DNA from 2 places in the Kribbella sp. NPDC026596 genome. Region 2 is predicted to be linked to the other one. Evidence: riboswitches for the same ligand, from Rfam matches in the RefSeq annotation. Region 2 holds a riboswitch; the other holds the start of a gene.
What was found. Region 2 has a riboswitch for glycine ahead of gcvP (aminomethyl-transferring glycine dehydrogenase). Riboswitches for the same ligand answer to the same signal wherever they lie in the genome.

Region 1: another riboswitch for glycine. It lies ahead of AB0E63_RS31100 (L-serine ammonia-lyase); the one in region 2 lies ahead of gcvP (aminomethyl-transferring glycine dehydrogenase).

Annotation. Positions count from the first base shown of each region.
Region 1 is NZ_JBEZYF010000047.1:13,781-16,970, reverse strand. It holds gene AB0E63_RS31105 (SDR family NAD(P)-dependent oxidoreductase) at 1-566, shown strand, start outside; gene AB0E63_RS31100 (L-serine ammonia-lyase) at 567-1,940, opposite strand; glycine riboswitch at 2,020-2,112, opposite strand; gene AB0E63_RS31095 (DUF3817 domain-containing protein) at 2,110-2,463, opposite strand; gene AB0E63_RS31090 (alpha/beta hydrolase) at 2,590-3,190, shown strand, end outside.
Region 2 is NZ_JBEZYF010000088.1:22,288-25,477, forward strand. It holds gene AB0E63_RS41425 (bifunctional nuclease family protein) at 9-503, shown strand; gene AB0E63_RS41430 (MerR family transcriptional regulator) at 827-1,327, shown strand; glycine riboswitch at 1,386-1,475, shown strand; gene gcvP (aminomethyl-transferring glycine dehydrogenase) at 1,558-3,190, shown strand, end outside.

The sequences.
Region 1 (3,190 bases), on a different contig from region 2:
ACTACCTCCCTCTCGACGTCACCGACGAGGAGTCCGTCGACGCTGCGGCCGAGCAGTTCGCGTCAGAGGCCGGCGGCCTCGACGTACTGATCAACAACGCCGGCATCCCCGGCCCGCGCAAGGAGGCCCGCGACCTCACGGCCGATGACTTCCACCAGGTTTTCGACCTCAACGTGTACGGCCCGGTCCGGATGATCCGCCGGTTCCTGCCGTTGCTCGCGCGCAGCGACAACCCGGTCATCGTGAACGTCTCCAGCGGACTCGGCTCGATCGCGACCGCCGTCGACCCCGAGGCGCAGTCGGCCGCCGTACCCGTCTGGGTGCCGGCTCCGGCGTACGGCGCCTCGAAGGCAGCCCTCAACATGCTGACGGTCCAGTACGCGCGTCAACTGCCCGGTCTGCGGATCAACACCGTCGACCCCGGCTACACCGCGACCGACTTCAACGGCCGCAGCGGCTACCAGACCGTCGAGGAGGGTGCCGACATCATCGTCAGGCTCGCGACCATCGACCAGGACGGTCCGACCGCGGAGTACCTGAGCCTGCACGGAACCGTGCCCTGGTGATCAGCACTCGATGACGTTGACGGCGAGGCCGCCGCGGGAAGTCTCCTTGTACTTGACCTTCATGTCCGCGCCGGTCTCGCGCATCGTCTTGATCACCTTGTCGAGGGTGACCACGTGGACGCCGTCGCCGTGCATCGCCATCCGGGCCGCGTTGATCGCCTTCACCGACGCCATCGCGTTCCGCTCGATGCACGGGATCTGCACCAGCCCGCCGACCGGGTCGCAGGTCAGGCCGAGGTTGTGTTCCATCCCGATCTCGGCCGCGTTCTCGACCTGGAGCGGCGTACCACCGAGCACCTCGCACAACGCGGCCGCGGCCATCGAACAGGCCGACCCGACCTCGCCCTGGCAGCCGACCTCGGCACCGGAGATCGACGCGTTCTCCTTGTAGAGCACGCCGATCGCGCCGGCGGTGAGCAGGAACCGAACCGCCCCGTCCTCACTGGCCCCGGGCACGAACCGGCGGTAGTAGTGCAGTACGGCGGGAATGATGCCGGCGGCACCGTTCGTCGGTGCGGTGACGATCCGGCCACCGGACGCGTTCTGCTCGTTCACCGCGAGGGCGAACAGATTGACCCAGTCCATCACCTTCAGCGGATCGATCGACCAGGGATCCTGGCTGAGCTTGGTGAACAGCGCGTGCGCCCGGCGCGGCACCTTCAAGCCACCCGGCAGGATGCCCTCGGTCTCGCAACCCTCGCGGACACAGTCCTGCATGACCTGCCAGATGTGCAGCAGTCCGGCCCGGATCTCTTCCTCGGTCCGCCAGGCCAGCTCGTTCGCGAGCATCACCTCGCTGATCGACAGCTGCGACTCCCGGCACCGGTCGAGCAACTCCGCACCAGTGGTGAACGGGTACTTCAGCGGGGTCGTGTCCGGCACGATCCGGTCGCCCGCGGCCGCGTTCTCGTCGACCACGAACCCGCCGCCAACCGAGTAGTACGTGCGTTCCCGCAGCACCTGGCCATCGGACCCGCGCGCCACGAACGTCATCCCGTTCGGGTGGTAGGGCAGCGCCTTGTGCCGGTGCATGGTCAGGTCAGTGTTCTCGTCGAACGCGATCTCGTGCGTACCGGCCAACCGCAGCCGGCCGAGCTCGCGGATCGTCTCGACCCGCGCGTCCACAGCGTGCGTGACGACGGTCTCGGGATCCTCGCCCTCGAGCCCGAGCAGGACCGCCTTGTTACTGCCGTGGCCGTGCCCGGTCGCACCGAGCGAACCGAAGAGCTGCGCCTCGACGGTCGTCGTCGCGGCCAGCAGACCGGCGTCGGCCAGCCCGAGTGCGAACGTGCGGGCGGCGCGCATCGGGCCCACCGTGTGGGAGCTCGAAGGGCCGATCCCGATGCTGAACAGATCGAAGACGCTGATCGCCATCGTGTGGAGGTTCCTTCCGGTCGCCGTTGACCGTTTGGTGTCCTCCCCGCTCTGTCAGGCCGTTGCCTTCCAGAGATGCCTCGCCCGTGCGGTGAAGGTGCCTGAGAGATTCTTGGGGAGAGTTGCTCCTACGGCGCCTGGGTCACGCCCAGGTCTCTCCCGCACGGGTTCATGCGGCTGTTGAATTGACTGACGGTGTGGACGGTACGGCGCTCCGACCGGCAACGTCAATCCGGCCGGTCCGCACGGCCCAGATCTCGAAGAACCAGGTGAACAGCGGGGGAACACTCGCCGCCAGCGCGGCCAGCGTCACCGGCCACGACCACCGCAACGGCCCGCGCACGATCAGCACCGTGACCACGTAGACGACGAAGATGCCGCCGTGGATCGGGCCGAAGATCTTCACCCCGATCTCGTTGTCGGACAGCACGTACTTGAACAGCATTCCGATCAGCAATCCGGTCCACGAGATCGCCTCGGCGATCGCCACCGTCCGGAACCACACCGCGTGCTTGGTAGTCATCAGCGACCGACCCTAACAAGTCCCCCAAGCCGCACCCGGGGTCCGCCGGGGGCTCGTCCCCGATGCGGCCGAGCAAACGGTTGCCGAGGATCGAGGGAGCTTCCACAGACACAGGAGATTTCCTTGATGAGATCGAGAGAGCTTCTCAGGACCACCGCGTGGGGTGTGGTCCTGGGACTGACGGCGGCCGGCCTCGCGACGCTTCCGGCGTCGGCCGCCGTACCCAGGCCCGCGGGAGTGCAGTGGTCGGACTGCAAGCCCGAAGGCAAGGACGACCCGGCCAGGGTGCAGGGCTCGCAGTGCGCGACCCTGCAGGTACCGGTCGACTGGCGTGACCCCGGCGGACCGACGTTCGGCCTCGCGATCGCCCGCCGTACGGCGAAGTCCCCGAGCGAGCGCGCCGGCGTGCTGGTCTCCGGCCCGGGTGGTCCCGGTGACTCCGGCGTCGACCGGATCAAGACCGGCGTCAGCCGGTTCAGCCAGACGCTGCAGGATCGCTTCGACATCGTCAGCTTCGACCCGCGCGGGATCGCCCGCAGCAACCCGGTGCTGTGCTCCGCGGCCCTGCTGTCCCAGCAGCCGTCGCCGTTGATGAAGAGCCAGGCCGACTTCGACGCGACCGTCCGCTACAACCGCACGCTGGCCGCCGACTGCCGCGAGCACACCGGACCGCTCTACGACCACATCGACACCTGGCAGTCGGTACGCGACGTGGACGCCATCCGGA
Region 2 (3,190 bases):
CTGAAGGTGTGCGCGAAGTCGACGTGGTCGGAGTCCGGGTAGAGATGCCCTCGAGTCAGCCGATCGTGCTGCTCCGGGAGGTCGGCGGAGAGCGTTACCTGCCGATCTGGATCGGCGCGGCCGAGGCGAGTGCGATCGCGTTCGCCCAGCAGGGCATGGAGCCACCCCGGCCGCTGACCCACGACCTGTTCGCCGAGACGATCCGCGTGCTCGGGCACACGCTCAGTCAGGTCCGGATCGTGAACCTGACCGACGGCGTGTTCGAAGCGATCCTGGTCTTCGACGACAAGACCGAGATCTCCGCGCGGCCGTCGGACTCGATCGCCCTGGCGCTGCGCACCGGGACACCGGTGTTCTGCACCGAGGAGATCCTGGCCGAGGCCGGCATCCCGGTTCCGGACAGTGAGGACACCGGCGCCGACGAGGTGGAGGAGGAAGAGGAGGTCGAGCGCTTCCGCGAGTTCCTCGACCAGGTGACTCCGGAGGATTTCGACAAGAGCTGACGTCCCGGGAGGCGGGGCGGGAACGCTCAGCCGACCGGCGTGGTACAAGACCAGATAGGTAACGATTCGGGCGGCGGTCGCGACACGCTCTCCGCTCGACGCGGTTGTCGTTGACCCTCCCAGGTCGGCGGCTTACCTTGAAGGAGTCGTGGGGTGTTGTCACTCCACGGATGTGACCCGTTCCAGTCGGTACCCAGGGAGGCTCAGGCGTGACACGCACCGGCGACACGGATCTGACGGCGCAGTCGACGTCCGAAGCACGCGCCGAGGCGGCCGCCGCCGCCGGCGTTCAGGGTCTGCTCTTCGACGACGACCTGCGGCCGATGCCGGAGGACGTCGGGTTCCGTGGTCCGACGGCGTGCGCGGCGGCCGGGATCACCTACCGTCAGCTCGACTACTGGGCCCGTACGGGCCTGGTCTCCCCGTCCGTGCGCCCGGCGACCGGCTCCGGCACGCAGCGGTTGTACGGTTTCCGTGACGTCCTGTTGCTCAAGGTGATCAAGCGGCTGCTCGACGCCGGCATCTCGCTGCAGCAGATCCGGACCGCGATCGCCCACCTGAGCAAGCGGGGCATCGACGACCTGACCCAGATCACGCTGATGAGCGACGGTGCCTCGGTCTACATGTGCACCTCGCCGGACGAGGTGATCGATCTGCTGGCCGGCGGCCAGGGCGTGTTCGGGATCGCCCTCGGTGGTGTCTGGCGCGAGGTCGAGGGTTCGCTGTCGGAGCTGCCGACCGAGCGTGCCGACGGCCACGAGGACGGCGACGGCCACGGCAACGACGAACTCGCCGCCCGCCGCCGCGCCCGCATGACCGGCTGACCAGTCGACTCCGCTGTCAGGGCTGTTCGGGGATTCCTGGTAGCCTCGGGGCAGCCGTACACAGCACTCGGGAGAGACCCGTTCATCCGGGCGCCGAAGGGGCAATTCCTCCCCGGAACCTCTCAGGCCCATGGACCGAGTGCCACAGGCGACTCTGGAGCGCCCCCGCGTGAGCTGGGCGTGACAGAGGGGGAGGCGACCGGAAGCACTGTCAGCAACGGAGCCTCTAGATGAACAACTCACCCCAGCTCTCGGCGACCTTCGCCGACCGGCACATCGGACCCCGCCCGGACGAGATCGCCCGGATGGTCCAGCTTCTCGGGTACGACGACGTCGACGCGCTGGTGGGTGCCGCGGTGCCGGCGTCCATCCGGTCAGCCGAGGCGCTCCGGCTACCCGAACCGGCCTCCGAGGTCGACGCTCTCACCGAGCTGCGCCAGCTGGCCGCTCGCAACACCGTGGCCACCTCGATGATCGGCCAGGGGTACTACGGCACCTTCACACCTTCGGTCATCGTCCGGCGTCTGGTCGAGAACCCAGCCTGGTACACCGCGTACACGCCGTACCAGCCGGAGATCTCCCAGGGTCGGCTCGAGGCGCTGCTGAACTTCCAGACCGCCGTCTCCGACCTGACCGGCCTGCCGACCGCCAACGCGTCGCTGCTGGACGAGGGCACCGCGGCGGCCGAGGCGATGACGCTGGCGCACCGGTCGAACAAGAAGAGCAAGTCCGACCGCTTCCTGGTCGACGCCGACTGCTTCGCCCAGACCATCGCCGTGGTTCAGACCCGCGCCGAGGCGCTCGGGATCGAGGTCGTCGTCGCCGACACGACCGACGGTCTGCCCGAGGGTGACTTCTTCGGCTTCCTGGTGCAGTACCCGGGCTCCGGTGGCGTCGTCCGTGACCTCAAGCCGCTGATCGCCGCCGCGCACGAGCGCGACACCCTGGTCGCGGTCGCCTCCGACCTGCTCGCGCTGACGGTGCTCGAGGCCCCGGGTGAGGCCGGCGCCGACATCGTGATCGGGTCCTCGCAGCGCTTCGGCGTACCGCTGTTCTACGGCGGTCCGCACGCCGGCTTCATGTCCGTCCGGACCGGTCTGGAGCGGTCGTTGCCGGGTCGCCTCGTCGGTGTCTCGGTCGACGCCGACGGCGCACCGGCGTACCGGCTGGCGCTGCAGACCCGCGAGCAGCACATCCGTCGCGAGAAGGCGACCTCCAACATCTGTACGGCGCAGGTCCTGCTGGCCGTGGTCGCGTCGATGTACGCCGTCTACCACGGACCCGACGGGCTGCAGGCGATCGCCGAGCGGGTCCACGGGTACGCCGGCAAGCTGGCCGCGTCACTGCGCGCGGGTGGCGTCGAGGTTGTGCACGCCGACTTCTTCGACACCGTGCTCGCCCGGGTCCCCGGCCAGGCCGCGGACGTCGTCGACGCCGCCCGGCAGAACGGCATCTGGCTCCGGCAGGTCGACGCGGACCACGTCGGCATCTCCTGTGACGAGAAGACCGATGTCGCCGCGCTGACCCGGGTCTGCCAGTCCTTCGGCGTCCGGTACGACGGTTCGCTCGACGCGCCCGCGGTGGCCGTTCCGCGGACGACGGACTACCTGACGCATCCGGTGTTCAACACGCACCGGTCCGAGACCGCCATGCTGCGGTACCTGCGCAAGCTGTCCGACTACGACTACGCGCTGGACCGCGGGATGATCCCGCTCGGGTCGTGCACGATGAAGCTGAACGCGACCACCGAGATGGAGCCGGTCACCTGGCCGGAGTTCTCCGATGTGCACCCGTTCGCGCCGATCGAGGACGCGGCCGGGTACGTGACGCTGATCGGTCAGCTGGAGCGCTGGCTGGCCGAGG